4 regions of the Streptococcus sp. 27098_8_134 genome follow, and region 2 is predicted to be linked to each of the others. Evidence: predicted binding sites of a transcription regulator. Region 2 holds the regulator's gene; each other region holds the start of a gene.

Region 1 (7,851 bases), on a different contig from region 2:
TGGAGCAATATAGCTAATCCGCTGGGTCTGCGGATCCATCTTTATCAGCCGACCTCCGATATCAAAACACCCTGTATCAATCACATCTCCTTCTCGGAAGACTGCCAGATTGGAAGTCCCCCCACCAATATCAATATTGACTACTGATGTATGATGCTCTTGAGAATACTGATGGCTGCAGGCCCCTTTACCAGCGATGATGCTTTCAAGATCTGGACCAGCCGTCGCAACGACAAAGTCACCAGCATAGCCACTCAGTGCTTGGAGCACCTGACTGGCATTTTCCTTGCGAGCCGTCTCACCAGTAATGATGACTGCTCCCATCTGAATATCTTTTTTCTGAATGCCTGCTTTCGCATATTCATTCAGAACAAAGTTTTTGATCTTATCCACCTCGATCAAGAGTTGATCCGAAATTGGTGTGAAGATAATTTCACTTTTATAAAGAACTTTTTTATCTGTAATATAGACACGAGGAATAGTAAACACAGAAGCAATATTCTCGATGGTAAGCTCTGACAAGATCAGCTGTGTAGTGGCTGTCCCGATATCGAGCCCCACACTCAAAATTTTATCTGACATACTAAAAACCTCCAAAAAAAGACGCTCAAAGCAATGCAAACAAACAGAGTTCATTTACATTCTTCAAGCGTCATTGCTTTTTTCGACTGACATCATTGTTAGTCTGGTAGTATTTATTTTTTAAAACGAATGGTCGTTGCCGTTCCCTCATGGTCTGAGTGGATAGACAAGGTTCCAAACAATTTTCCTTGGACAAAGCGCTCCACCAAGAGTAGACCCAGATGATTCTCAAAGGAATGCTCTTTATTGTAACCGCTACCATTATCCAGTACTTTTAAAGTTATTATATCATTTTTAAGTCCAACCTGCAAACGGATTTGCGGTTTTTCTGGATTTTTTTTGTCCTTAAAAGCATGTTCATAGCTGTTCTGCAGTAATTCATTGACGATTAGCGCCAGTGAAGTGGCCCGGCTGCTATCGAGACAGAGTTCCGGTTCCAGGCTATAGGTAAGGGTTATTTCCCTATGCCCGGAAAAACAACGCTGAACATTTTCGATAACTCTCTTCAGCAGATGCTCAATCTGAATGCTGTCATCCTGCTGAGAAGACAGGAGCTCGTGAGTCGCCGCTATGGAGAGCACACGATTCATACTGTCATTAAGAGCTTTTTTGGTGTCTGCTCCTGGACTTTGCTGAGCCTGTAGTCGCAGCAAGGAAACAACGGTTTGCAAGTTATTCTTTACCCGATGGTTCATTTCACGAATGGTAGTTGTATGGGTTAAGAGCTGTGCTTCCTTTTCCTTGATGTCTGTAATATCCTTACAGATCATGACCACATTTTCACTCTCAGCCAGCAGATAGCGTTTGACCAAAAAGCAATAAGTGCCATAATGTACCTCAACTTGGTGAGGTTTTTCTTGAGGGGCTTGCGGTCCCAGTTGCTGGATTTCTTCAAAAGTCAGACTGTCTAAGACTAGATTGCTGTAGTGCATTCCCTCAATCGAGTCCATATAGCCCAGCTTATGACGATAAGAGTCGGCAGCTGCTTGATTGAAATACTTGAGATAGCCCTGCCGGTCAAAGACCAAACAAGCTTCGTCTATATGATCAAATAAAACAAACTGCTCTTGAGCTGAAATCTCAGGAGTGCTCCGCAACTCAAAACCGTCGTCCTCTTTATCTAAAGAAAAGTGGTCTGGTAAAGTCTGGGGAGCATTTCTTTCGATAATCAGCGTTCCAATGACGCGCTCTTCTCTCACTATCGGAAAGACCGTCTGATGGATGGCTAAGCCCTCCTGCGATCTGGCCGAAAGCCCTATCGAGGGAGCGCCCGTCTCCAAGGTCCGAATAACACCTGGCTCATTTTCCAGATAGGCCATAGCACCTACGACCGAGTTTTCGTACAAGCTGAGCTTGCTTTCCGGTTTTTTGTGAAAGATGACAATGGCATGTTCCGAAAAGATATTCTTTACATCAATGAAGACATCTTCATTGGCATAAGCTGAGTTTTTCAATAATTCGTCAGCCTCTTGGACAAGATGCTCGATATCAGCCTCATCCAAATTTGTCTGTTCCTGACAAAGCTGCTTTATCTTATCTTTATACATCATTACACATCATCTTGGAGCACCAGCAATTTAGCAATCTCAATCATCGGCACTCTCTTTTGCATACTAATTGTCCGAATGCGTTTGAAAGCCTCTGGCTCTGACAAATGATCACGAGCCATCAGTAAGCCTTTGGCCTTTTCAATCACAATCCGATCGTCTATCTTTTTCGACAGCTTGACCATTTCATTGGACATCTGCTGAAGCTGGCGCCCCTTCTCAATGCAGACCTCTACCATAGGAATCAAGGACTTGGCATCCAAAGGTTTAACCAAGTAAGCACTAATCCCATTGGTTTTAGCTTTTTGAACATAGTGTTCATCACTGTAGGCTGACAGTAGAATCACACTGTAGGCTAACGCATCTTCGAGTATCTTCTTACCCGCTGTCAGGCCATCCAAAAGCGGAAGCTTGATGTCCATCATGACCAAGTCACAACGATATTTCTGGCACAAATCAATAGCCTCAAAGCCATCGGATGCCTCAGCCACCACTTCATAATCAGCTGCTTCTAATATATTTCGGATATCTAATCTTACAATTGGATCATCATCAACAATTAGTATTCTGCCTTTCATACTTCCCCTCGACAGTTTGATTTTTTATGTCCGTGTTACGACAGTGCTGGAGAAGCCCAAAATCTCTTCCAGACCTTGTAAAACGGCAATGAGAGCTGCCTCAACAGAAGAAATGTCACCTGTCATCACGACAGAGCCGCTGAAACGATCCACAAAACCAACTTGAACATCCGCAGCCTTGGTCGCAATATCAACCGCAATGATAGCCGCTTCACTCGGAGTGATCGTCAAGATTCCAATCGCATCCTTGATTTCTGCCTGCAATCCCAATTTTTCAAAAATGACTTCATCAGGATTAGCGATAAGGTGCGCCAAGGTCACTTGTTTCCCAGGAACGTATTCCTGTATCATTCTTTGTTTTTCTTCCAATTTAGTAAACCTTCTTCATGATTTTAAACCTTCAGAAGTGTACTGCACGCTCTTAATCATTATACAATAATTTTGGCATAACAGCAATTCAGAGGATTAAAACGCTTTCTCTAATACTTTAAGCAGTTCTTCTGCCGTAGGGACGCGAGGGTTAGTCGGAGTACAGCCATCATGCAGAGCAGCTTCTGAAATTTCTACCTTGTACTGAGCAAAAGCATCTGCTTTCACACCATATTCTCTGAGAGAAGTTGGCATCTCCAACTTTCTCTGCAGCTTCTTGATAGCTTCAACCAGCTGTCTCACTCCTGACACAGGGCTTGAAGCACTGCATCCCAGTAGTTTGGCAATATCCTGATAGCGACTTGCTACAGTCTTGTCTGTCGCCTGCCGGTTCCGATTGTTGAATTCGATACCAGCATTATACTGAATGACATGGGGCATTAAAATACTGTTTAAACGACCATGAGGTACATGGAACTTAGCTCCTGCCGCATGTGCCAGACTGTGATTGATACCCAAAGAAGCTGTGTTAAAGGCCATACCAGCCAGAGTGGATGCTGCATGCATCTTTTCACGCGCTTCTACATCCTGACCATTTTTGTAGGCTTTAGGCAGGTATTCAAAGACCAGCTTAATTGCCTTTTCAGCCAAGGCATCAGAGAAGTCCGTAGCCTTGGTCGATACATAAGCTTCAATGGCATGGGTCAGTACATCCATTCCAGTGTCAGCCGTGATGTTACCAGGAAGTGACAGAACCAAATCCGCATCTAAGATAGCTACATTCGGAAGGATTTCTTTGGTCACTAAAGGATATTTGGTACCTCTCTCTGCATCCGTGATGACAGAAAAGGACGTTACTTCAGATCCAGTTCCGCTTGTTGTAGGAATGGCGATGAGAATAGCCTCTGAGAAGGCACCCTGCTTCTTGGCAAAATAATACATAGCCTTGGAAGCATCAATGGCAGATCCGCCACCAATAGAAAGCACAATGCTGATTGGCTTGTCTCCTGCACTCTTGATACCAGCCACAACCGTTTCGATTGGCGGATCAGGCACAATGTCTGTGAAAACAACAATGTCATTGCTGTCATCAAAGTTGGCTAAAATGGCATCCAACGTGCCAGATGTCTTCAAAAAAGGATCGGCAACGACTAGAATATGCTCGTTTTTATAATGGCTTAATTGCTGCAGAGCGCCTTTTCCCACATGCAATTCAGTCTTATAGGAAATCTTATACATCTTTTCTCCTTTCTGTTGTATCTATTTTTAAACAAAAAGAAACTATATGAAAATAAGACTGCTCCCCTACACACGTCACAGCATTTTCATATAGCTTCATTGCTTATTTATCTTCAGTACCCCTTTGTACTATATTGAATTATAACACAAAAGCGCTTTCAAGGCAATGAAAAAGTCATTAATATAAGAAATTTTTACTGCCGAATCTCCTTACAAAGCCAAGTTTATTTGAAGAATTAAATTTTTATTAAAATTTAGTTCATTTTCCTTGTAATTCCCTGTGAAAGGTGTTACAATTTAGTTACTAGGAAATTGATTTTAGTACTTTTAAGGGTATGGAAGTCTGGTGCAAATCCAGCGCGGTCCCGCCACTGTGATAAGCTTTTCAGCTTTAAGTCAGGTCTTTATTCTTAAATTTTAGTAGATTTCATGCCTCGATGTAAGGTAGTGATGTCAGTTTGGAACAAACATTTTAGCTTAGTTTCCATTATTGACTCTACGTTTAAGTACGTTAATTTTCTAAAGATGAGGTTTCACTTGTCTTTCTGCAAAGGAGCAGAGTCAATAATTGGAAAGCTAGTGCTAATCAACGAAGCTTAGCATGAAGATACAATGATGTATAGGCGGCTTTCTTTTTTAGAAGATTAAAATAAGTTCTGTCCTTCCAAGACTTGGTAAAGTCAATTTGGAAAGACAGAACTTTTTCTGTTTCTTTTTGTCACTGGCGTTTGCTTGCCCAACGCTCAACATCTGCCTTGGTGATATTGTGGAAGACCTTAGCACCTCTTTCATAGGCGATGTCTTCTTGATTTTTAGTAAAGTTGATTACTCGAGCCAAGGCAAAGAAGTAATCTGATAGACGGTTGACAAAAATCAGGACATTATTGTTAATTTCTGTAGTCCACATAGCCCCTACGATATGACGCTCTGCCCGTCTTGCAATGGTCCGAGCCACATGAATCATGGAAGCAATCTCGTCACCGCCCGGCAGGATAAACCTTTCCAAAGCTGGTGGAATTTCTGCGTAGGTATCAATCCTCTCCTCAATCCAGTCAATCAGCTGCTGATCGACCTTATAAGGGTAAACTCCCTTAGGAGTAGAGAGGTCTGAACCACAGTCAAAGAGATAATGCTGCAGCTGGAGTAGCTCATCTCTCAGCTTATCATCCTTGTTCAGCTTGGTAATAGTATAACCAATCCAAGAGTTCAGCTCATCAATAGTTCCGTAAGCATTAACCCGTTCTGCATCCTTGGCGACACTTTGACCGCCAACTAGCTTGGTCAAGCCCTTGTCACCTGTTTTTGTATAGAGTTGCATATTTTTCCTCCTTTAAGTCACATTTTTGCGAATATCAACATAATCTTCTTCTTTCAAGCTGCCTTCTGCAAAGGTTGGCATGTGCTCCATGGTGTAGACAGCATTTTCCAGCAGAAAGAAAGCCAAAGGACAGCCCGAGCCTTCACCCAACCGCATGTCCAGCAAAAGCATAGGCTCCAGTCCTAGAAAGTCACTGACCAGTTTGTAAGCAGGCTCCGTCGAAGCATGGGAAGCAAAGGTATAGTCCAAGACATGAGGAGTCAGCTGATGGGCAATCAGAAGCCCCGTTAGAGAGATAAGACCGTCCACTACACAAGGCAGCTGATAGCTGGCACAGGCGAGATGAGTGCCTGCCATCGCCAGCATATCTAGCCCACCGAGCTTAGCGGTCAGATCCAGAATATCTCCATAAGGAGCGTGACGATCCAAACACTGCTGGATAACGGCAGTTTTATGAGCCTTCATATCCTGAGTCAGACCAGCTCCATAGCCTGTGACGTCTTCTGCTTTAAGACCGAGAACTGCAGCAATAACAGCAGCTGAGGTGGTGGTGTTGCCAATCCCCATTTCTCCTGTTCCAAAGAGACGATAGCCGTCTTTAATCAAGGCCTCTGTCTTCTTGTAGCCGACTAGAATTGCCGCTATAGCCTGCTCGCGGGCCATGGCCGGCTCCTTGAGCATGTTACGCGTCCCATGACAGACCTTGTCCTTATTTTCCTCAAAAATATCCTTCTTGCAGCCAATGTCTACTAGGCAGATGTCTGAACCTGCATGTTTGGAAATAGCGCACAGGCCTGATTTCCCTGCTAGAATATTACGAGCAACAGTATAGGTCGTTTCCTGAGGATTGGCTGAAACGCCTTCAGCCACGATGCCATTATCCGCTACGTAGACGAGGACAATCTTCTTCTCCAAATCAATGGGACCAGAAAACATGGCATGCAAGCGAGCATAGATAGTCTCGAGCTTTCCCAAGGAACCTGGCGGCTTTCCTAGCTGATCACAGTAGCTCTGGCCTTCTTGAAGTTTGTCTCTGTCTATCGGAAGAATCTGCTCAATAATTTTTTCTAAGTCTTTCAAACTAGTCTGTCTCCTCCCTGACCGGCTGCACCCCTTCAAAAATAATCCTGCTCAAGGTCCGAGTCTGATAATAAGCCCCACTGGCTGAGCGAGCTAGTTCAGCCTCTAACTGAGGCAAGACTTCTAGCTGTTCCCTGCTCAGCAACAGACCAACCAATGTACCACTATGGGCAACATTGAGGCCTAAACACTGGTATTCTTTTACCAAATTCAGTAATTCTTTCAGGTAGGGCTTGGGTAGCCGTTTGTTATTCAACAAAGCACTATAGGTCGCCAAATGGCCAAGTTTTTCCAGACTCTTCTCCTGACAAGCTTCCTGAAAGAGAGGAAGCAAGCGCTTGGATTCCTCAGCCGGATAGCTAGGACTGTCCTTCATCCGAACCAAGTCAAGGGTAGTCACCATCTCCACAGGCTCCAAGATATAAACATAGAGCTCCGGTCGCCAGTCTGTCTGCCAGACCACTTGACCAGTCAGGGGATTAATGACCGTCCAGTCCGCAAAAGCCACCGAGTCAGTAGGCTCAATCTTGGCACAGAGACGCGTCAAATCCGCTGCCTTTAGAGGCTGCTTCTGCCCCAGAGCAGCTGCCTGCAAGCAGCTAACCATATCTGCTGTGCTGCTAGAATAGCCCTTGCTGATAGGCAGGTCTGACTCCTGAACAAAAGAGAAAGCATTGGCCACAGGCAGGAGCTCCAAAGCTCGCCTTACCTTTTCACCTTGGGCTTGCCTTGCGAGAGAAGAAGCTCCATCCAATCTCACTCGACTTCGCTTCTCAATCCCATAGGAGAGCAGAACCTCCTGCTCTCCTACTAAACCTTGAAATAACTCACCGCAGGAACCTGGACAGGAAACGATGCCCTTAGTCATAAGCTGCCTCTTTCGCCAAGACCTCTGTCAGACAAGCCAGAAGCTGTTCATTTTCCTGATGGCTGCGGATGGCTATGCGGTAATGCCGGTCTGTCAGATCATGATAATTTTGACAGGAACGGATGAAAATCTTTCTCTGCCGAAGCTCCTGACGCAGGTCCAGCCGACCTAGATACTCAAAGAAGATATAGTTGACACTAGGCTTGACCGGCCGAATCTGTGAAAATGCAGTCAGCCCTTGAAAAAGGAAATCTCTTTCTACTCGAAGCC
Region 2 (7,851 bases):
GATTATGGCGAAGATGAGGCTGGTCGCTCTGAGGGCTACATTATCGGAGATGTCGAAGGCAAGAAAGCAATTCTGATTGACGACATTTTAAATACCGGTCGGACTTTCTCTGAAGCAGCTAAAATTGTCTGTCGCGAAGGTGCAGTCGAAATCTATGCTGTATCCAGTCACGGACTCTTTGCTGGAAAGGCTGCGGAATTATTAGACAATTCTCCTATCAGGGAAATTCTTGTGACCGACTCTGTTGATACCAAAGAAAAAACACCTAAGAATCTCCACTATATTACAGCAAGTGAACTGATTGGTGATGCCATTGTCCGCATCCAAGAAAGAAGACCAGTCAGCCCACTCTTTGCCTATCAAAAGAAATAAGGTAACCGGAGTGATTTATTTAGATAATGCTGCTACAACTGCTTTGTCGCCCGCTGCAATCCAAGCAATGACCAAGACTATGACTGTCTTTGGAAATCCTTCCAGTACGCACAGCCATGGACGAGAAGCTAGTAAACTGCTCAGACAGGCGCGTGAGGATATTGCTCAAGCCCTGCATACTCAAAGCAATAAGATTCTTTTTACTTCAGGCGGCACTGAAAGTAATAATACTGCTATCAAAGGCTATGCCCTTCGTCACCAGAACAGAGGGAAGCATATTGTCACCAGTGCTATTGAGCACCATGCTGTCTTAGAAGTGGTGGAGTACTTAGTAGACAAATTCGGCTTCGAAGCTACTTTTGTTCAGCCAGTGGATGGCCAGATTCGAGCGGAAGACATTGAGAAGGCTCTTAGACCTGACACTATTCTTGTGTCCGTCATGGCGGTTAATAACGAGACGGGTGCCATGCTTCCCATTAAGGAAATTGGTGAATTACTGCAAGAACATCCTGCTGCTTTTCACGTTGATGCTGTCCAAGCAATTGGTAAACTTCCCATCTACCCAGACGAGCTAGGGATTGACTTCCTCTCTGCATCAGCACATAAGTTTCATGCTCCCAAAGGCGTTGGCTTCCTTTATGCCAAGAAGATGGATTTTGACAATTTCATGCACGGTGGTGACCAGGAAGAAAAACACCGGGCCGGAACTGAAAATCTAATCTCTATCACAGCCATGGCGGCGGCTCTGTCAGAGAGCATGGAACATCTAGAGGAAAATCTAGAGCATGCGCAATACTTAAAAAACAGCTTACTTGCTGACTTATCGGACATTGACTATTACTTAAATGAAAGTCAGCCAAGCTTGCCTTACGTCATCAATTTGGGATTTCCCAATCAAAAGAATGACCTGCTCCTGCTTCAAATGGATTTAAATGGCTTTTCCATTTCAACAGGCTCAGCCTGCACAGCCGGAGCTATACAACCCAGTCATGTCTTGCAAGCTATGTATGGCAAGGATTCCAACCGCTTGTATGAGTCCATTCGGATCAGTACTTCGGACCAAACGACTCTGCAAGAGATTCAATCATTTACAAAGAAATTAAAAGAAATTTTAGGAGGATAAGATGGCCTTTCAAACATCTGTTAGCTTAGCAAACTGTGAATATACCTATTCACTTCACCCAAATGTCAAGAAATTTACCCTGCGCGACAATACATTCGCTGAAAGCAAGGTTGGCAACTATGAACTCTCTCGTCTGCTGGAATCTGTTCCCAACAGCGGAAATGGCTTTCTGCTGAAAATCATCGTCAATAAAGATTTGAATGGTTTCAAAATCAACATCACTGACAAATCAGGCCTGCGCTTGGTCAATATTTTCAAATCAGAAGACCATCACATTATCCAGCAAAAATTTTATTTCTTGATGGACAGCCTGGTTGAAAGAAATATTTTTGAAAAGACACCACAATAAGCAAGATTCTCGTAATTTTGCTTTTTTGCTTTAGGCTCTTGAAAATTCCAACGAGCTTGACTTCTGCTTAGAACCCTTGAAGAATATCAAAATGAACATTTAAACAAATGAAAGGATTAACGATGGTTGAACTGACCTATTTGGACTCATATAAAGTGAAACGGACACTTACCTATGAAGACTTCGATGAATTTCTTCTCGCCTTCTCTGGCTGCGTCACAGTTCCTGACTCGCACAAGGTGCTTTCTGTTACTTATAATGGATACCAACTACCATTTACAGGGCTAATTGGGGACTTGTACCGTCAGATGTACCAGCTAGACCTGAGTCCCTACCAGGACTGAGTTTTTTTAAGCTACCATTCCCAACAATTACTGATTTTCTTTTTTATAGATCAAACATCCTTAATTAGTTGATTTTTTCACAAACTTCCTATAAAATAGAATTAGAAAGGTTGTGATTTTGTGAAAACTGAAAAAAATACTACAATTCCCCGAGCAACTGCTAAGAGACTGTCGCTCTACTATCGTATTTTTAAACGGTTTAATGCTGAGAAGATTGAGAAAGCCAACTCCAAGCAAATCGCTGAAGCTATTGGCATTGACTCTGCTACCGTCAGACGAGATTTTTCTTATTTCGGTGAACTTGGCCGCAGAGGATTTGGCTATGATGTCAAGAAATTGATGAACTTTTTTGCTGACCTCTTAAACGACAATGCTATCACCAATGTCATGATTGTTGGCGTTGGTAATATGGGACGTGCTCTGCTGCACTATCGTTTTCATGAGCGCAATAAAATGAAAGTTGTAATGGCTTTCGACACAGATGATCATCCAGAAGTTGGCAACACAACCAGCGATGGGATTCCTATCTATGGAATTTCCCAAATAAAAGAAAAAATACAGTTAGGAAATGTGCAAACTGCCATCCTAACTGTACCTAGCGTAAAAGCCCAAGAAGTTGCATCTATCTTAGTTCAAGCGGGTGTTAAAGGTATTCTCTGCTTCTCGCCAGTAAATCTATCCCTACCTAAGGACGTGGTCGTCCAGTATGTTGACCTGACTAGCGAACTGCAGACTCTGCTCTACTTCATGAGAAAAAATGATTATTAATTTGAAAGAGGTATTAAACACTCTATGAGTAAACCTATTATTGGAATAACCGGAAATGAAAGAGAAATCCCAGACGATCACTTCATCCATATGAGCTATACGGCGACAGGATTCGTTGAGGGAGTTAAAGAAGTTGGCGGAATTCCAATGATTTTGCCAATCGGTGATGAAGAAATGGCAAAACAATATGTTTCCATTGTTGACAAATTAATCATCACAGGCGGTCAGAATGTATGTCCCCAGTTTTATGGAGAAGAAAAAGCCATTGACAGCGATGATTATCTACTCAAACGGGACATTTTTGAATTATCTTTAATCAAGGAAGCCCGTCGTCAAAATAAACCAATCTTCACCGTCTGCCGCGGAACCCAACTTTATAATGTCGCCCTAGGCGGTACTCTTCATCAAGACATTGAAGATCATTGGCAAGATAGCTCTGCTGAGTACACTACTCAAAGCATGGTAACCAAGAACGGCTCTATTTTGCACGAAATCTATGGCCCTGCATCTGAAATCAACTCCTTCCACCACCAAAGTATCAAGGATTTAGCCGCTGGCCTAGAAGTCATCGCCTATGATCCTCGCGATAAAATTATTGAAGCAATCACTTCTACTGACGGCAGTCCTTTTCTTGGTGTCCAATGGCACCCAGAGTTCTTGTTTGGCTCCAGAGAAGGAGACTTAGCTCTCTTTGATTATGTTGTCAATATTCTTTAAAATCCTCTATTCCTAGAAAAACTTCTGTTCTACACGAATAGAAGTTTTTTATATTCACGAAAATCAAATTATATCAAATCTGTCTCTTCTCGGTAGCTATAGTAGTTGGACTTGGACACAATTAAATGATCTAAAAGAACCAAGCCCATCATCTCACACGCTTCTTTCATATGCTGCGTCACTTCATCATCGTTTCTGCTAGGAACGACTGAGCCTGATGGATGATTGTGTACCAGTATAATAGATGTCGCCAGGTGCTTGAGAGCGTAGTGGAGAATTTCTCTCGGCTCAGCAATACTTCTGCTGACCGTCCCCATGAAAATAGTCTGCTGGTGCAAAATTTGATTTTGACTATTAAGATAAATGGCAACCAAACACTCCTGCCTCATATCTCCCAATTCCTGCTGCATCTTCTGTGCTAATTTTTGACTGCCCATAATCTGCTCTTTCTGAAGAACCTCTGCTCGGTTAATCCGACGGCCTAATTCGATAATGGCCTGCAGCTCCACAGCCTTAATTGGACCGATTCCAGAAATAGTCTGCAATTCCTGCAAAGTTAAATGCTTGAGATCGTTCAAACTGGAAATAGATGATAAAATTCTTTGAGAAACTTGAAAAACAGTTTCTTTTTTGTTGCCTGTCCTGAGAAAGATTGATAGAAGCTCCTGGTTACTGAGTTTTTCAGCTCCTTCTCTCATTAAACGCTCCCGTGGCATTATGCTAATATCATCTTGAAATGAAATGCTATACATAGAAACCTCCTTACCTTATAATTCGGAAAAAGAATTAAAATCAACAAGAATAAATACAAAAAATAAAGATTGAAAATCTTTCGTCCAAAACAAATTTTAGATAAAAAAACACTCCAAAAGTCAACGTTATTCCTAACCTTTGGAGTGAAATGTTTTTAACTTTAGATCTGCATTTGGTTATAAGACTTACTGAAAGATTCAAGAACTTCCTTAGGAGCCTTATCATACTCGACAGAACCTTCTAATGTTCCCTTGACAATAGTCCGGTTGGTTGCCGCGGCATCCTCACAAGTAACCAAAGTAATCTCTGTAACACCTTCTGTATCCTCAATCAGATCCGTTCGATCCGGAGTTACCGTTTCAACACTGGTGATTACATAAGTATAGACTTGCTCTTTATCGGTGATATAGATCTTCATACCAGCCTTGGCACGATCCAGTGGGGAAAAGAGCATGTTACTAGCCCCTGTGATGCCAAAAACATGGTGGCTAGCCAAGGCATAATTTCCCTGCCCCATCTGCTGGGTCTCTTTCATCGTACCAGCACCATAATACAATCCAGCATTATCCAGTCCTTTGAAGATCGGCAAATTCATGGATACTTCTGGAATAGAGATGCCTCCGATAACGGGCAGTTGCTGGGCTTTCCACTGAGCATTTATGACCGCTTCTGTAGAAAGCGACTCTACCTTATTAAAATCAAAGCTAGTCTCGGCATTTTTATTTTTATTAATAGAGTCTTTAGAAACCTTGCTAACCTGATATTGGTTGGTATGCCAAACCATAATCATGTTTCGGATTTGCGCATTAAAGATTAAGCCAAGAGCCACAATAATTAATAATGTCGCAACAATATTGATAAAAATATTTCTTTTGCTTTTTTGTTTTCTTTTTCGACTTCTTTTTCCTTGTACCATATAGAGGTCCTCTTTTACGATTCGTTTTCTTCCTCTGCTACATCTTCTTTATCATCTGCTTCGACGCTTGTAAAGGTGACAATCTGTGCATTTTGGTCCAGACGCATGACCTTAACTCCCATGGTTGAGCGACCGGTCTGAGAAATATTAGCCACACTGGTCCGAATGATGACACCTGTATTAGTGATAATCATCAAATCTTCCTCGCCAGTAACAGTCATCAGACCAGCAAGAGGCCCGTTCTTATCAGTGATATTGGCTGTTTTAATCCCTTTACCGCCACGGGCCTTGGTTGGGTACTCGCTAGCAAGAGTTCGCTTACCATAGCCTTTTTCAGTAATGACAAGCACTTCGTCTCCCTCAGCAATCACACCAGCTCCAACGACCTGATCGCCCTCTCGAAGATTGACTCCGCGAACACCAGTAGCTATACGGCTCATGCTCCGGACAGCTGTCTCATTAAAGCGGACAGAATAACCAAACTTAGTACCAATGATAACGTCTGCAGCACCGTCTGTCAGAAAGACATTGATTAACTCGTCTTCATCCTTCAAATTCAAAGCCTTAAGACCGTTCTGACGAATATTAGCAAATTCCGTTACACTGGTCCGTTTGACCACCCCATGACGGGTAGTAAAGAAGAGATAGGAATCATCACTGCGGTCTTGCTGAACATTAATAATAGTCTGAATCGTCTCTCCTTCATCCAGTTTCAAGAGATTGACTACTGGCAAGCCTTTGGCTGTCCGGCCGTACTCAGGGATTTCATATCCTTTGAGACGATAAACTCGGCCTTTATTGGTAAAGAAGAGCAGTCTATCGTGGGTACTTGTTGAAACCAGCTCTTTGACGAAGTCATCGTCTTTGACACCAGTCCCTTGAACACCGCGGCCACCACGTTTCTGAGCGGTAAATTCAGCCTGATTCAGACGTTTGATATAGCCTTTATTAGACAGGGTAATCAAAACATCCGCTTCCTCAATCAAATCTTCATCTTCAAGAGAAAGAACTTCTCCCACCATCAGCTCAGTTCGGCGGTCATCCGCAAATTTACGTTTGACCTCGTCTAACTCTTCCTTGATAATAGCTATAACGCGCTCAGGCTTAGCCAAAATATCAGCCAAGTCCGCAATCAAAGCAATCAACTCGTCGTACTCTGACTGAATCTTATCACGTTCCAAACCAGTCAGACGACGCAGACGCATGTCAAGGATAGCCTGACTCTGGCGCTCAGACAGCTCAAACTTAGCCATCAATTCAGCTTGGGCTTCTGCGTCCGTTTCGCTATTACGGATAATGAGAATCACTTCATCAATGTGATCCAACGCAATCAGCAAACCAGCCAAGATGTGAGCTCGAGCTTCCGCCTTTTCTTTATCAAAAGCCGTCCGTCGAGTCACCACTTCCTTTTGGTGCTCAATATAAGCCAACAAAATCTCACGAAGAGACAGAATCTTCGGCACACCATTTTGAATAGCCAGCATATTGAAGCTGAAATTGGTCTGCATCTGAGTCAGTTTGAAAAGGTTATTTAGAATGACATGTGCAGAGGCATCACGACGAACCTCAATAACAAAACGTACCCCTTCACGGTTGGACTCATCTCGAACAGCTGTGATACCGTCAATACATTTTTCCTGCACTAGGCGAACAATATGCTCATGGACCTTAGTCTTATTAACCATGTAAGGGAACTCAGTTACGACAATTCGCTCTCGGCCATTTTTCATCTCTTCGATTTCAGTGCGAGAACGAAGAACAATCGAACCCTTCCCTGTTTCATAAGCCCGGTGAATGCCAGACTTGCCCATAACAAGTGCTCCTGTCGGAAAATCTGGTCCAGGCAGGACTTCCATGATATCGCGAGTTGTTGCCTCAGGATTGTCCATGACAAGCTTAACTGCATCAATAGACTCACCAAGATTATGCGGTGGGATATTGGTCGCCATCCCAACCGCAATCCCTGTCGCACCGTTTACAAGTAAGTTAGGGAAGCGAGCAGGAAGAACTACAGGTTCTCTCTCACTGGCATCATAGTTATCGATATAATCAACAGTGTCTTTATTAATATCACGAAGCATCTCCAGAGCAATCTTGCTCATACGTGCTTCTGTATAACGTTGAGCAGCAGCCCCATCTCCGTCCATAGAACCGAAGTTCCCATGGCCATCTACGAGCATATAGCGATAGCTCCACCATTGAGCCATCCGCACCATCGCTTCATAAATAGAAGAGTCACCATGCGGGTGATACTTACCCATGACATCCCCTGTGATACGAGCTGATTTCTTGTGAGGCTTCTCAGGTGTCACGCCCAGCTCATTCATACCATAGAGAATCCGACGGTGAACTGGCTTTAGACCATCACGAACATCTGGAAGTGCCCGAGCCACGATAACGCTCATCGCGTAATCAATGAAACTAGTCTTCATTTCACTAGTCAGATTAACATTTACTAAGTTTCTGTCTTGCATTAAAAAATGCCTTTCTTTCATATTAAACTACCCTT
Region 3 (7,851 bases), on a different contig from region 2:
AAGAAATCATTGCTTTGGAAGAGACTGATGAGGACGACGCACCTAAGAAACGTAAGAAGAAACGCGTCAATGCCTTTATGGATGGCGACGAGGATGCCATTGACTACAGCGATGACGATCCAGAAGATGAGGACGGCTACGAAGCAGATCCAGCTCTCTCATACGATGAGGAAAATCCAGACGATGAGAAGAATGAAGTGGAAGCTTACGATGCTGAAATCAACGAAATCGCTCCAGATGATCTAGGTGAAGAAGTCGAACTCAACGAAGAAGATGACGACTACTCTGACGAAGACACGGAGACCGAAGAGGAAGAATAGAACAACCAAAAGAAGCAAGGGACGAAATCCTTTGTTTCTTTTAATATTCCTTGAAATATAAGTTCGGAAGGTGTAGAATACTAATAAAATTTAATAAAGAAAAGATGGAGGAAGGCTGCTATGAAATTTGTCATTGATAAGAGTCTGGGTGATTTAGGTATTAAGAGTGTTGTTATCGGGATTGCCAAGAATGTCAATCCTCATGCAGAACTGTCTTCCTCATTTCTAAAAAAGAAAAAGGAAATGGAAGACTGGGCTCTGGCCTGCGACTTGGATGAGGTGCTTGAGTCGCCGGTGGTTCAAGGTTATGTAGAAATACTCCAGCGCGTAGGTCGCAGTGTCAAGAAAAATCCTCCGACGGTTCCCGCTCTGATTCGCAATATCCAGCACCGAGGCTCGCTCCCTCATATTAATAGCATTATTGATATTTATAATGTCGAAGCCCTGCATTCTCTACTGGCTATTGGTGGGCATGATTTTGATAAGATTGAAGGTCAGATAGAATTCACCGTAAGCCAAAAGGAAGATGTTTTTCTGCCTATTTTGTCCAAGGAGAAGCATGTTGCCGAGACAGACTATGTTTATCGGGATGCCAAAGGCATTTTGGCTTGGCTGGATGTTCGTGACAGCGAGTATTATAAGTTTGATGAAGAGACCAAGGATGCTATTTTCATCATTCAGGGGAATGCCAATACCTCTGTCGAAATGCGTCTGGAAGCCTTGGAGCGAATCCGACGCGATTTAGCGGAGTCCATGCCCGATGTAGAATTCGAAACACATGTCATCAGTATTGGTGAAAATGGATGAAAACCGAATGAAATCATTTGACAATTTTTTAGGTTTGCGATATTATACTGTTCGGGCACCTCTTTTAGAGGTCAGAGCTTCCTGTTTTCAGGGAGCTATTTTTCTTTTTCAGACAGATTATGGGAAATCCTCCTCTATATAAGGTTCCAGCAACTGCGATGCTGCTGGAACGAATTGTTTTATGAAAAGGAGCACGTATGTCAACTAAATATATTTTTGTCACCGGCGGTGTGGTTTCTTCTATCGGAAAAGGGATTGTGGCAGCTAGCTTGGGCCGGCTTTTGAAGAATCGAGGCCTCAAGGTTACGCTTCAGAAGTTTGACCCATATATCAACATTGATCCGGGGACCATGAGCCCTTACCAGCATGGGGAAGTGTTTGTCACAGATGATGGAGCCGAGACGGATCTGGATCTGGGGCATTATGAGCGTTTTATTGACATCAATCTCAATAAATACTCCAATGTTACCACTGGTAAAATCTATAGCGAAGTCCTGCGCAAGGAGCGTAAAGGCGAGTATCTGGGGGCAACGGTCCAAGTCATTCCGCATATTACGGATGCTCTCAAGGACAAGATCAAGCGGGCTGCACGGACGACGGACTCGGATGTAATTATTACCGAGGTCGGAGGTACAGTAGGGGACATCGAGTCTCTTCCTTTCTTAGAAGCTCTGCGCCAGATGAAGGCGGATGTCGGAGCAGATAATGTCATGTATATCCATACGACCCTTCTTCCCTACCTCAAGGCAGCTGGAGAAATGAAGACCAAACCGACTCAGCATTCTGTCAAAGAGTTGCGCGGTCTGGGGATTCAGCCTAATATGCTGGTCATCCGCACAGAAGAGCCAGCTGGGCAAAACATCAAAAATAAACTGGCTCAATTCTGCGATGTAGCGCCTGAGGCGGTCATTGAGTCACTAGATGTGGAGCATCTCTACCAAATTCCTCTCAATTTGCAGGCGCAAAAGATGGACCAGATCGTCTGTGACCATCTGAAGCTGGATACGCCGGCGGCAGATATGACAGAGTGGTCAGCTATGGTAGAAAAAGTGATGAATCTGAAAAGTCAGGTCCGAATTGCTCTGGTCGGCAAGTATGTCGAGTTGCCAGATGCCTATATTTCAGTTGTCGAAGCGCTCAAGCATGCCGGCTATGCCAATGATGCGGAAGTTAAGATTAACTGGATCGATGCGAATCAGGTAACTGCTGAAAATGCAGCAGAGCTTCTTGGAAGTGCGGATGGGATTATTGTTCCGGGCGGCTTTGGTCAGAGAGGAACTGAGGGGAAGATTCAGGCAATCCGCTATGCGCGTGAGCAGGATGTGCCTATGTTGGGGATTTGTTTGGGCATGCAGTTAACCTGTGTCGAATTCGCCCGTCATGTCCTAGGATTGGCGGATGCCAACTCAGCGGAGCTCAATCCAGACACACCGTATCCGATTATTGACCTCATGCGTGATCAGATTGATGTCGAAGACTTGGGTGGAACGCTGAGATTGGGGCTCTATCCTTCTAAACTTAAGAGTGGCTCTAAGGCAGCAGCGGCTTACGACTATCAAGAAGTCGTGCAGCGCCGTCACCGTCATCGTTATGAGTTTAACAATGCTTTCCGCGAGCAGTTTGAGGCAGCTGGATTTGTATTTTCAGGAGTTTCACCAGACAATCGCTTGGTCGAAATAGTGGAAATCCCAGAAAATAAATTCTTCGTAGCCTGTCAGTATCACCCAGAGCTTTCTAGCCGACCGAACCGACCTGAAGGTCTTTATACAGCCTTTGTCACAGCAGCGGTAGAAAAGAGCTCGGATAGATAGACTTGCTTTGTCTGACCTAAGCGACTTTTTTAGAGAAATGTTATAATAAAAAACAAAAGGAGGGAAGAAGATGTTTCTAAACATTTTAGCTAGTATTCGTACTAATAATTTTCAAGATGAGCATTGTATAGAAAAAATCCAGGCTCTCTGGCAGGAACAAGAGGAAGCGGTGAAAGAAGCTTTTGCCCAAGGGGAACCGGTTTATGCTGTCTATCATGACTATGCTAGTGATTACAAAGGAGACTACAGCCTCTCTATCTGTCGTTTGACAGATGGGGACGTCTATGATTTTGATACATCCGAGCAGACCTATCAAGTATTTGAAGCGGATAAGGAAGATACGCAAGCGATTCTTCATGCTTGGCAGAGGATTTGGCAGGCAGAAGAAACAGGTGAGCTTCATCGGGACTACACTATTGACTTTGAAAAATACGATCCCGACCAAACGGTGGCTGTCTTTATTGCGACTCAGCAACCTTGAGTTTTCGGTGTTCCTTCCTTAGCTTCATTTTCGCTTAGATTTCCTAAATTTGCTGATTGAGTAGAAAGTTGATTTTTTGAAATAAAGTCAAAAATTTTCTTGACAAGCCTTAGCTGTCCTGTTATACTAGTAAGGTACTCAATCGCGGGGATGGCGGAATTGGCAGACGCGCAGGACTAAGGATCCTGTGACCGCTTTAGGTCGTGAGGGTTCAAGTCCCTCTCTCCGCATCAAGTAAGCTGGCTTTGGTCAGCTTTTTCTTTTTCCACTAGAGACGCTTAAAGAGGCTGAGTGTCTCCCTGTAATTCTTTAAAATTTCAGGAAAAACTAGCAATTTTAGTGAAAAAGTGATAAAATAAACAATGTAAGTGGTTTAACCACAAAAAATAAGAGGAGGCCTGATAAGAATGGCAATCGTTTCAGCAGAAAAATTTGTCCAAGCAGCTCGTGACAATGGTTACGCAGTTGGTGGATTCAACACAAACAACCTTGAGTGGACTCAAGCTATCCTGCGTGCGGCAGAAGCTAAGAAAGCACCAGTGCTTATCCAAACTTCAATGGGTGCTGCTAAATACATGGGTGGCTACAAAGTTGCTCGTAACTTGATCGCTAACCTTGTAGAATCAATGGGCATCACTGTACCAGTTGCGATTCACTTGGACCATGGTCACTACGAAGATGCACTTGAGTGTATCGAAGTTGGTTACACTTCTATCATGTTTGATGGTTCACACCTTCCAGTAGAAGAAAACCTTAAATTGGCTAAAGATGTTGTTGAAAAAGCACACGCTAAAGGTATCTCAGTAGAAGCTGAAGTTGGTACTATCGGTGGTGAAGAAGACGGTATCATCGGTAAAGGTGAATTGGCTCCAATCGAAGACGCTAAAGCAATGGTTGAAACTGGAATCGACTTCTTGGCAGCTGGTATCGGTAACATCCACGGTCCATACCCAGCAAACTGGGAAGGTCTTGACCTTGACCACTTGAAGAAATTGACAGAAGCTCTTCCAGGCTTCCCAATCGTATTGCACGGTGGTTCAGGTATTCCTGATGACCAAATCCAAGCAGCTATTAAACTTGGTGTTGCCAAAGTTAACGTTAACACTGAATGCCAAATCGCATTCGCTAACGCAACTCGTAAATTTGCTCGTGACTACGAAGCAAACGAAGCAGAATACGACAAGAAGAAACTCTTCGACCCACGTAAATTCTTGGCTGATGGTGTAAAAGCTATCCAAGCATCAGTTGAAGAACGTATCGACGTATTCGGTTCAGAAGGTAAAGCTTAATCTAGCTTAACCATACAAAATAGAAACCTGCCCGTAAGGGTGGGTTTTTTGTATTATGATAATTGGACAAGTAAAGAATAAATAATATTTTTCTTACAATCTAATAAAAAAATCTTGACAGACTAGATGATGAGGAGTAAAATATTAACCAGTTAATTAACTAGTTAAAGAATTTAATAAGTTGTTAAAAATTGAGTTTCTGCTATATTTTATAGAAAAAAATATTTAGATGATTTCTTTGGGGGTATATTATGAGTTAATTGTAAATTGTGATAGGTTTTAGCGAATTCTATGTAATCAAAAAAGAAAGTGATATTCAATGGAAAAAAATAAGAAATACTTAATAGGAATTGTTGTCATTGCTATTGTGGGTCTTTTTGCTCATCAGTTAGGTTATTATCAGGCAAACAGTTCGATTAAAAAATCCAATCGTGTTAGCTATATTGATGGTAAGCAAGCTGTTCAAAAGTCTGAGGAGTTAACGCCTGACGAAGTAAGCAAAAAAGAAGGGATTAACGCGGAGCAGATTGTTATCAAGATTACTGATCAGGGTTATGTTACTTCTCATGGTGATCACTATCATTATTATAATGGGAAAGTTCCATATGATGCTATTTTCAGCGAAGATCTTTTGATGAAAGATCCCAACTATCAACTTAGGACTGAGGATATTGTCAATGAAGTCAAGGGTGGATATGTTATCAAGGTTAATGGCCAATATTATGTTTATCTGAAAGATATAGCTCGCGCGGATAATATTCGCAGTAAGGAAGAGATTAATCGTCAAAAGCAGGAACATGGTCATAATGTTACGAAAATAAGCAATGAAGTAGCAACAGCTAGAGCTCAAGGCCGTTATACAACAGATGATGGCTATGTTTTTAATGCTTCAGACATTATTGAGGATACGGGAGATGCGTATATTGTACCTCATGGTGATCATTTTCACTATATCCCAAAGAGTGATTTGTCGCCTAGTGAGCTAGCTGCAGCTCAAGCTTACCTATCAGGTAGAGGAAAAGTAGCTAGTACTGTAGTCAGCCGTTCGTATAATAATGGAAGCAGTGGCTGGATACAGACACAACCTACTTTTACTCAAATTTCAAACAACTATCAACCGAGTCAAGGAGAAGATGTTAAGGGTCTCCTTCAGCAACTTTATAATCTTCCACTTAGTCAGCGTCATGTTGAATCAGATGGCTTGATCTTTGATCCAGCACAAATTACTAGTCGAACACAAAATGGAGTAGCAGTGCCGCATGGTAATCATTATCACTTTATTCCTTATACACAAATGTCGGCATTGGAAGAAAAGCTTGCTCGGACAATTCCTCTTATAAGTCAGCCTAATAAACCTATGTTAGGATTGACACCTTATAGACCTATACCAACTCCGATACTAACTCCATCTCAACCAGCTTTAAAACCGATTCTTCCTCCAAAGTTAAATTTGGAACATGCGGATTCATTGGATAAGGATTTAATCCAGCAGGTCGTTAGGAAAATAGCTGACGGTTATGTGCTAGAGGATAAAGGAGTGTCCCGCTATCTTTTAGCTAAAGACTTGCCTAAAGAGATTATTACAGCGATTGAAAATAAATTGGCGAAGCAGAAAAGCATACCTCATGTCCTGCAAGCTAAGAAAGAATCAGTTGAACCGAAAGATCAAGAGTTTTATGATAAGGTATATGGTCTTCTGACTCAGGCCCATCAGCAATTGCTAGAAAATAAGGGACGTTTGTCAGATTTTCAAGCCTTGGATGATTTAGTGAAGCGTTTGAATGATGAGACAAGTGATAAGGTGCAATTAATTGATGACTTATTAGCATTTCTTGCGCCTATCAATCATCCAGAACGTCTCGGCAAAGCAAATTCACAGATTGAGTATACTGAAACCGAAGTTCGAGTAGCCCAGCTGGCTGACAAATATACGACATCTGATGGATATATCTTTGATGCCCGGGATATTATCAGCGACGAAGGAGATGCTTATGTAACCCCTCATATGGGACACAGTCACTGGATAGGAAAAGATAGTCTTTCAGCTAAAGAAAAAGCAGCTGCTCAGGCGTATACTAAAGAAAAAGGTCTGCTTCCACCTGCACCAACAGATGATTCCAAAGCCAATCCAAGTGGAGAAAGTGCGGCTGCTATCTACGAACGTGTTCAAGGAGAGAAACGGATACCGCTCGTTCGTCTGCCTTACAATGTTGAGCATACTGTAGAAGTAAAAAATGGTAATCTGATTATCCCTCATAAGGATCACTACCACAACATCAAATTTGCTTGGTTCGATGATAAGACTTACCGAGCTCCTAATGGCTATACATTAGAGGATTTATTTGCAACTATCAAGTATTATGTTGAACATCCAGATGAGCGACCACAGTCTAGCGATGGATGGGGGAATGCAAGTGATCATGTTTTAGGTAAAAAAGATGACAAGGAGGATGCTGTTAGCCCAGAGAAACCTCAAGAAGAAGTTGAAGAGGAAACACCAACTGAGCCAGAAGTACCTCAAGTTGAAACTGCTAAAGTAGAAGCTAAGTTGCAAGAGGCGGAAGACTTACTTGAAAAGACGACGGATCCAAGTTTGAAATCCAATGCAACTGAGACCTTAACAGGATTGCGAAATAATCTTAATTTAGGGACTATGGATAATAATGGCATCATGGCAGAAGCAGAAAAATTGCTATCCTTGCTGCAATCTGCTTCTTCAGCTTCTGTGTCAAGTACAGAAGTAACTGATTAGCTGAGGTGAAGGAGTATTGTATGAAAAAAAGAACTGCAGTATTACTAATGCTGAGTATACTAGCTCTGATGCTGGGAGCGTGTACTCAGAAAGAAGAACAACAAGCTAAAGGTTTGAAGATTGTGACCAGTTTTTATCCGGTTTATGCCATGGTTAAAGAAGTATCTGGTGATTTGAATGATGTTCGCATGATTCAATCTAGTACAGGGATCCATTCATTTGAACCATCAGCTAATGATATAGCGGCTATCTATGATGCGGATGTTTTTGTCTATCATTCACATACCTTAGAGTCATGGGCGGGGAGCCTAGATCCAAATTTGCAAAAATCTAAGGTGAAAGTACTTGAAGCTTCCGAAGGAATGCCCCTGGAACGTGTACCGGGTTTGGA
Region 4 (7,851 bases), on a different contig from region 2:
ACAACAACGAAGAAATTGCTGGACAGACTGTCTTTCATACCCATGTGCATTTGGCACCGCGCTATAGTGATGCAGATGACCTCAAGATTACTTTCGCAGCCCACGAACCAGACTTTCCGGCTCTGGCTGAATTAGCTGAGAAGATTGCACAAGCTTAAGGAGGGACTATGAAACTTTCAAATATTTTCCTATTTATCGGTGCCGCAGCAGCCAGCTACAAACTGGTTGAAAACCGACAAAAAATTCAAGAAGAAATCATTGAAACAACAGATAGTCTAGACAAAGTAAAGGACAGTCTAGCAAATATTCAACGAAATATTGCCATCATTCAAGAGCAAAAAGAGCAAGTCAAAGACATCGCTCAAGATCTTACTTATAAATATAAAGTCCTTGAAAACCAAGCTCAAGTGCAGATCCAGCAAGTCAAAGACATCTGGGAAAAGTACGAGTCGTGATAGAGTAAAGATGGATGATAGGGAACAAAAATTCCAATCAGCCATCGCGTTAAGGGCTTCCTGCCATAACCAAAAGAGACCGAGACATTTTGTCCCGGCCTCTTTTTATATTTAACCTTTTTACTCTGTAGTCGCATTGACTACTGGCTGACTTTGTGGGGTGCTGACACTGACATCTGCAGCTGGGGCAGAGGAAGCCGCTGGAGCAACCGGAGTCGTATTCGTAGTTCCAACTGTTGTATCTGTCGTCGGATAAGAGTAATTCTCATAACCATTATTATAAGTAGGCTGACTATAAGAATTCTGGTAACTGCTATAGCTTTCTGTGCTACTAGATGTACTACTGCTATTGCTGCTTCTTAGACTGTTGCCACCCATAATATCTTCATAGAGAACAGCATTGGTCTTCAGACTCTTAACTGTTTCCAAGCCCAGAGACTTGCGGATTAGATTCTGCATGCTCAGCAAATGCTCTGACGTCACCAGCTGATAGCTTCCACCATCAGGCAAGGTCGCATCTTCTCCACGTAGCTGCTCAGACTTAATGTTCTTAAAGGCATCCTGATAGCCTAGCAGTTGAGGAATGCTTTTTGAATCAAGCGCGATATTGGTCTGCATGTTGCTGCTGACAGCTTTTAAAATAGCCTGATAATGGCTGACACTGTTGAGACTGAGAACTTTTTCAACCACTTTCTTAATTACTTCACGTTGACGCTTTTGGCGGCCATAGTCACCCTCTGGATCCTGATAGCGCATGCGAGCATAGACCAGCGCCTGATCACCATTGATGGTTTGCTTGCCAGGTTCCACCTTAGCAGTATACTCAGGCTCATTATCCTCAATAGAAATTGGGAAGTCAAAGGTATTATTGACCTCAATACCGCCTACTGCGTCTACTAGTTGAACCAAGCCCTGCATATTGATCATCACATAGCGGTCGATGTGGATATTCATCAAGCCCTCAATAGTCGAAATGGCTAACTCTGCTCCGCCTGTCGCATAGGCAGCATTCAGCTTGGCTTCAACTGTTTGACCATTTTCATCAATCTGAGTCAGAATATCACGTTCCAAACTCATCATGACTGTTTTCTTAGTCTTTGGATTGACGCTCAGGAGAATCATGGTATCGCTGTTCCCGACCCAAGTATCCTCGCGGGATCCGCTCCCTGTATCTACACCCATCAGTAAGATAGTCATGGGCTTAGTCGCAGAAATAACATCTGTCTCATTTCCCAACCCCTTATAAGTCTTGGACAGTTCATCTGTTGACTGACCATAGATCGTCCAAGCATAAGTACCGATACCAGCTGTCGTTACGACAAGGAGACTGAGAAACATCATTATAATCTTTTTAAACATATCTTTTTTAGTCTATCAGTTTACCCATCAGGTAAACATCAAGAAATTTCCCTTCTTTTAAATAGGCTCCTCTTCTTTGTAAGCCTTCAATTTCAAATCCTAAATCTTTATAGAGATGAACTGCTCGTTCATTTCTAACCTGAACACTCAATTCCAAACGTCTAATAACTTGAGAATCTTCTGCCCAAGTCAGTGCCTCTTCCAGCAATATGCGTCCCAGTCCTTGGTTCCAGAAAGCCTTCTTCACCACAACAAAGACTTGACCAATATGGCGAATTCGCTCATGGAAATCGGCTGTGATGCAGACAAGGCCAGCAATCTGACCATTTAAAAACGCCAACAGATAAAGCTGATTACTAGAAGCAGCCTGATGCTCAATGAATGAAGCCATCTCATCTTTATTCATCAAGATTCCAGCCTCATCAAGCGTCATATAATCTGACTCAGACCCGACCTGATTGAGGAAGGCAATCAGCTCAGCTGCATCTGTTTTTTCCGCTTCACGCAAGCACAATTCATATTCAGTCATTCTGCAGTCCCTCAAGTAGCTCTTGGGCTCGCTTTCCTTGGGCTTCAAAAACCAATTCACGCCCGTCTTCCTTTTTCAAGAGGCTTAATTTGAGATAGTCTTCAGGCAGATTTTCTCCCAGCAGCTCCCCCCATTCAATGACCGTCACACCCTCCCCGAAGAGAAAGTCATCCAAATCAATGGAATCTGGATCGTCTCCGATGCGGTAGACATCCAGATGATAGAGCGGCAAGCGCCCCTCGTATTCCCGAACAATGGTATAGGTTGGACTTTTAATCATCTGACTGATGCCTAAACCTAGAGCCAGACCCTTAGTAAAGGTTGTCTTCCCTGCTCCTAAATCTCCCGTTAAAACCAGTACATCCCCTGCCCGAAGCAATTTGCCCAGACGCTGACCCCACTGGATTAATTCTTCCTCATTATGACTAAACATTCTCTTATTATACCAGAAAAAATTTTTTTCTGCTTAATTTTGCAAAAGAAAAATCAGCTACTAAAAGCCGATTTTTTATACTGAAAATATAGCCTATTTCTATATAAAGGGTACTAAACTCAAGGAAATCCAGCAATGTTTAGACCTAATTTAAAGCCAGATTAACGAAATTCAAAATAAAGAGAAGATCCAAAATCCAAATCATAGAATGTACATCCTTGGCTTGACCTTTGAAGATTTTGACCAAAGTGTAGGTGATAAACCCAGCTGCTATCCCGTGAGTGATAGAATAGGCAAATCCCATAAAAATAGAAGTAAAGAAAGCTGGAATAGCCTCCGCCATATCATCCCAATGGATATTTTTCAGACTAGCCAGCATCATAATCCCCACGATAATGAGAATCGGTGCAGTTGCAGCATTAGGAACAATAGCCAAGAGTGGGCTAAAGAAGCTTGACACCGCAAAGCAGATGGCTACGACCAAGGCGGTCAGACCTGTTCGGCCTCCAGCTCCGATACCAGCTGCAGACTCCACATAAGTCGTCACGTTAGAGGTTCCAGCAATGGCGCCAATAGAAGTTCCGATGAGATCCGAGTAAAGCGCCTTATCCAAACCTTCTGATTCATGGTTTTCCCCAGAAGTCGCCACAATCCCGACCTTTTCGCCTGTACCGATTAAGGTACCAATGGTATCAAAAATATCTGTCAAGGAGAAAGCCAGAATGGCCATACATGTCTGAGGCCAGCGAGCCGAATCTGCTAAGAGGGCACCCAGACCTTTCGGACCTACTGCCACCCCAAAAATCTGCCCCAGTTCACTAACAGCAGTGCCAATGTTATTCTGCCCAAAGTCAATGGCTGACAAATCAACCAAGCCAACCAGAATAGCTACCACTGTCGTTACTAGGATGGATAGGATAACACCACCCTTGATATTTTTCACGATAAAGAAGATTGTGATGGCCAAACCGACCAGGGCTACTAGGACCGCTGGATTGTTAAAGTCTACCAGACCTGGAGTTGCTGCTGAATTAGCCGTAATAGCCGCTGCAGCCTTATCTGCTCCCTTGCCAGCTACTGTATAATTGCCCGGATCGATTGAAAACTTGAGCAAGCCGGCATTTTTAATACCTACATAAGCCAGAAATACTCCGATCCCAGCTGAAATAGCTGCGCGCAAGGAGCCAGGAATTGACTCGATGATCATCTTACGCACCTTGGTCAGAGTGATAATGAGCGAAATAATTCCGCAGATAAAGACCATAGCCAAGGCTTCCTGCCAAGTGTAGCCCAAGGCAAAGACGACCGTAAAAGTGAAAAAGGCATTCAACCCCATACCCGGCGCCTGCGCATAAGGCAGGTTGGCAAAGAAGGCCATCATCAAGGTGCCGGCAACAGCCCCGATAATCGTAGCTAGAAAAACACCCTGCTTAGGCATACCTGTCTGAGCCAACATAGCCGGATTGACAAATAAAATGTAGGACATGGCAAAGAAAGTCGTCAGACCAGCCAAAACTTCTGTCCGGACATCTGTCCCTTTTTCGGTCAGTTTGAAAAATTTATCCATTTTTCAATAAATCTCCTTTTGAGTAAAATTTCTAACATCTAGTTCAATAACAAATAAAAACATATTGAATTTCGTTTATTTGCGAACGATATTTTAAATTATAATAAAAAACATTCACTTTTTCAAGGTGAATGTCTCACTGTTCTTATTTTTTATTATCTCTCATCAGAAATACCAAACTCATAAACTGCAAAAAAGTAAAACCAAGAATGAAAGGCAGTCGATCAGGCTGCAAAGTTTGCAAGAGCTTCTGTAGAACCATCTGAGGATGAAGCAATAAATCCCAGCTATTGAGGCGATCATAACGTCCTATGTAGATAGCCAGACTGGACACAGCCGACAGAGCTGCCGTCAGCAACAAGTCCAAATACCAGTTAAGCTTCCAGCCTTCCTTGATGACATACCAGCTCTCCATCCCACAGAAAATCGCGAATAAAATACTGGAAACAAAAGCTAAAAAGAGCATGAAAACACTTGGCTTACTCAGAACATCTGCCACCCAAGTCATGTGAATCAAATCTGTAATCATATAGAAAGTGTTGGGGAAGAAAAGCAACCACAAGAGGAAAAGAAGAGGATAGATCCATTTCTGTTTCTTGAATAAAAGTGTCAAGACAGCTACATCATAGCTGATTAAGGCCAAGGTCATATTCCAAATGAGATAGGTCGGACCGCCATTTAGAGATTGGATATAGATAAAAAAGGCAATTATCAGAAAAAGAGCATGAATCATGATCGGTTTACGCATACGAAAAGCTCCTCCTTGGTGTGTCATAATTGTGACTGATTAGAGCACCATTATAACATAAGTCGTGTTATTTACACTGAATTCTGTTATAATAGTCTGTATTATCACTGAAAAGAGACTCACATGACAAAAAAAGTAATCGCTGTGGACTTGGACGGCACCTTGCTGGATTCTAACAGCAATCTGTCGGACTTCACTAAAGAAACTATCAAAAAAATTTCCCAAAAGGGCCACAAGGTCATTATCACAACAGGACGGCCCTACCGAATGGCTTTGAAATATTATAAAGAATTAGAGCTCAATACGCCCATGATCAACTTCAATGGCTCTTTGACTCACATTCCAGAAAAGAAATGGGACTTTGAAAAATCGCTGACGCTGGACAAGTCCTTTCTGCTGGATATGGTTAAGCGTAGGGATGAGATTGAAGCGGATTTCATTGCCGGCGAATACCGCAATAAGTTCTACATCACCAATCCCAATGAAGAAATTGCTGATCCCAAGCTATTTGGCATCGATGCTTTTAAGCCTGAAAATCAGTTTCAAGCCAACTTGGTAACGGAGAATCCTAACGCCATTCTCCTGCAGACGCGAGCAGCTGATAAATATGCTCTGGCAGAGGAAATGAATGCTTTTTACCAGCATGAACTTGCCATCAACTCTTGGGGCGGACCGCTCAACATTCTCGAGTGTGCTCCAAAAGGGGTCAATAAGGCCTTCGCCCTTCAATACCTGCTTAATGTTCTCAATGTAGATCGTAAAAATTTGATTGCCTTTGGCGATGAGCAAAATGATACTGAGATGCTGTCCTTTGCTGGCACCGGCTATGCCATGAAAAATGCCAATACTGACCTGCTGCCATACGCCGACCAGCAGTTGTCTTTGACTAACGACCAAGATGGCGTCGCCCACGAGCTAAACAAACTCTTTTTATAAAAGTAGACAATTAGGCAAACTCTGTTCGAGAGTTTGTCTTTTATTTTTTGTATTCTCTCGACCTCAATCATGCTCAAAAGCTTTAAAAATCGGAGCTTATCCGCAGTACCATAGTTTTAAAGGTTACTTTTACTTGAAATTGTAAGCGTTTGCCATTTGTTTGAGTTTGTGATATAATTAACATAATTGAAAACTAAATAACAGGAGGAAACTACTTATGAAAGCAGTTGTTGTAAATCCAGAAGGAACCAATGTCCAACTCATCGAAAATAAGGAACTTCGTCCTCTTGAAACAGGGGAAGCTCTCGTTGACATTGAATACTGCGGTGTCTGCCATACAGACCTTCACGTCGCGCATGGTGACTTTGGCAAGGTACCGGGCCGCGTTCTAGGACATGAAGGTATTGGTATTGTCAAAGAAATCGCTCCAGATGTAAAAAGCCTCAAAGTCGGAGACCGCGTCAGTGTCGCTTGGTTCTTTGAAGGCTGCGGCGCTTGTGAATACTGTACAACTGGCCGCGAAACCCTTTGCCGTACAGTAAAAAATGCTGGTTATTCTGTTGACGGTGGGATGGCAGAGCAATGTATCGTTACAGCCGACTATGCTGTCAAAGTTCCAGAAGGACTGGATCCTGCCCAAGCTTCTTCTATCACTTGTGCCGGTGTAACTACCTACAAGGCTATCAAAGAAGCCCAGCTGCAGCCAGGCCAATGGACAGTAATCTTTGGAGCAGGTGGTTTGGGTAACCTAGCGGTTCAATATGCCAAGAAAGTCTTTAATGCCCATGTAGTCGCTGTTGATATCAACAATGACAAGCTCGCTCTGGCCAAAGAAGTTGGTGCTGACATCGTCATCAACGGTCATGAAGTTGAAGATGTCGCTGCTCTTATCCAAGAAAAAACTGGCGGTGCTCATTCTGCCGTAGTAACAGCCGTTTCTAAAGTTGCCTTCAACCAAGCTGTTGACTCTGTTCGTGCTGGCGGTCGGGTAGTTGCCGTTGGATTACCATCTGAAATGATGGATCTCAGCATTGTCAAAACAGTTTTAGATGGCATTCAAGTCATCGGTTCCCTCGTTGGTACACGTAAGGACTTGGAAGAAGCCTTCCAGTTTGGTGCTGAAGGATTAGTGGTTCCTGTCGTTAAAAAACGCCCTGTTTCAGATGCAGTGGATGTCTTTGACGAAATGGAAGCGGGTACCATTCAGGGACGTATGGTCCTTGACTTCACACACTAATACTTTAAAGCATTTCAGTCCCAACATTTACCAAGCTCTTGGAAACATATGATGGGCAGACTTAATATTATTAGAAACTTTTGCCATTATAGATGGAGGCTAAAGACATAAGATGCGAATTCTTGTCTTTGGTCCTCCTCTTTCTTTTTTGATAAATAAACACTTTCTCAAACAAAATTCTCTTCTGTCATTTCAAAAGTCTCTTTCATATTATTTCAACGTTTTTTCATATATTAATCTGTTTTATTTTCTGTTTTCCTAATTTATTAAAACATTTCTATAGCTAAGGTTTGCTTATACCTATATTTATCAGGGTTCCAGCAAATACTGACATTTTTGAAAGAAAAAGTCGTTTTTAGGAACAAACGCTTGCATTTTTCATGAAAACGTTTTATAATAAACTTGCCTTAAAGTTTTCTTAAAACTTAAGTCAAACATTTTATAAGGAGGAATGTCAATAATGAGTATCGGAATCATTATTGCTAGCCACGGTGAATTTGCTGCTGGTATTCATCAATCAGGTTCTATGATTTTCGGTGAGCAGGAAAAAGTACAAGTTGTAACTTTCATGCCCAACGAAGGACCAG

What was found. The regulator Rex, encoded in region 2, represses fermentation and respiration genes when NADH is low (regulators of the CRP and FNR family bind a similar motif). The targets are predictions, from matches to a motif close to TTGTGAANTANTTCACAA.
Region 1: O3620_RS02535 (1-propanol dehydrogenase PduQ) is a predicted target of Rex. The motif match lies at 4,448-4,465, and genes of this name have one in related genera.
Region 3: O3620_RS09125 (class II fructose-bisphosphate aldolase) is a predicted target of Rex. The motif match lies at 3,765-3,782, and genes of this name have one in related genera.
Region 4: adhP (alcohol dehydrogenase AdhP) is a predicted target of Rex. The motif match lies at 6,194-6,211, and genes of this name have one in related genera.

The regions. Positions count from the first base shown of each region.
Region 1 covers NZ_JAPVYD010000001.1:534,420-542,270, forward strand. Annotated here, with positions in the region: gene eutA (ethanolamine ammonia-lyase reactivating factor EutA) at 1-582, opposite strand, end outside; gene O3620_RS02520 (sensor histidine kinase) at 696-2,132, opposite strand; gene O3620_RS02525 (ANTAR domain-containing response regulator) at 2,132-2,707, opposite strand; gene O3620_RS02530 (BMC domain-containing protein) at 2,732-3,076, opposite strand; gene O3620_RS02535 (1-propanol dehydrogenase PduQ) at 3,173-4,315, opposite strand; adenosylcobalamin (AdoCbl) riboswitch at 4,626-4,774, shown strand; gene O3620_RS02540 (cob(I)yrinic acid a,c-diamide adenosyltransferase) at 5,034-5,633, opposite strand; gene cobT (nicotinate-nucleotide--dimethylbenzimidazole phosphoribosyltransferase) at 5,646-6,713, opposite strand; gene O3620_RS02550 (hypothetical protein) at 6,715-7,581, opposite strand; gene cobD (threonine-phosphate decarboxylase CobD) at 7,574-7,851, opposite strand, start outside.
Region 2 covers NZ_JAPVYD010000004.1:33,901-41,751, reverse strand. Annotated here, with positions in the region: gene O3620_RS09555 (ribose-phosphate diphosphokinase) at 1-372, shown strand, start outside; gene O3620_RS09550 (cysteine desulfurase family protein) at 383-1,495, shown strand; gene O3620_RS09545 (DUF1831 domain-containing protein) at 1,497-1,844, shown strand; gene O3620_RS09540 (DUF4649 family protein) at 1,967-2,188, shown strand; gene O3620_RS09535 (redox-sensing transcriptional repressor Rex) at 2,309-2,956, shown strand; gene O3620_RS09530 (gamma-glutamyl-gamma-aminobutyrate hydrolase family protein) at 2,981-3,673, shown strand; gene radC (DNA repair protein RadC) at 3,742-4,425, opposite strand; gene O3620_RS09520 (class A sortase) at 4,587-5,342, opposite strand; gene gyrA (DNA gyrase subunit A) at 5,357-7,816, opposite strand.
Region 3 covers NZ_JAPVYD010000003.1:355,728-363,578, forward strand. Annotated here, with positions in the region: gene rpoE (DNA-directed RNA polymerase subunit delta) at 1-320, shown strand, start outside; gene O3620_RS09105 (B3/4 domain-containing protein) at 441-1,127, shown strand; gene O3620_RS09110 (CTP synthase) at 1,325-2,938, shown strand; gene O3620_RS09115 (GyrI-like domain-containing protein) at 3,009-3,419, shown strand; tRNA gene O3620_RS09120 (tRNA-Leu) at 3,564-3,649, shown strand; gene O3620_RS09125 (class II fructose-bisphosphate aldolase) at 3,827-4,708, shown strand; gene O3620_RS09130 (pneumococcal-type histidine triad protein) at 5,028-7,460, shown strand; gene O3620_RS09135 (metal ABC transporter solute-binding protein, Zn/Mn family) at 7,481-7,851, shown strand, end outside.
Region 4 covers NZ_JAPVYD010000006.1:68,393-76,243, forward strand. Annotated here, with positions in the region: gene O3620_RS11590 (HIT family protein) at 1-158, shown strand, start outside; gene O3620_RS11595 (hypothetical protein) at 168-455, shown strand; gene O3620_RS11600 (LCP family protein) at 576-1,814, opposite strand; gene O3620_RS11605 (N-acetyltransferase family protein) at 1,822-2,343, opposite strand; gene tsaE (tRNA (adenosine(37)-N6)-threonylcarbamoyltransferase complex ATPase subunit type 1 TsaE) at 2,336-2,776, opposite strand; gene O3620_RS11615 (NCS2 family permease) at 2,922-4,343, opposite strand; gene O3620_RS11620 (DUF1361 domain-containing protein) at 4,489-5,118, opposite strand; gene O3620_RS11625 (Cof-type HAD-IIB family hydrolase) at 5,215-6,027, shown strand; gene adhP (alcohol dehydrogenase AdhP) at 6,245-7,264, shown strand; gene O3620_RS11635 (PTS sugar transporter subunit IIB) at 7,725-7,851, shown strand, end outside.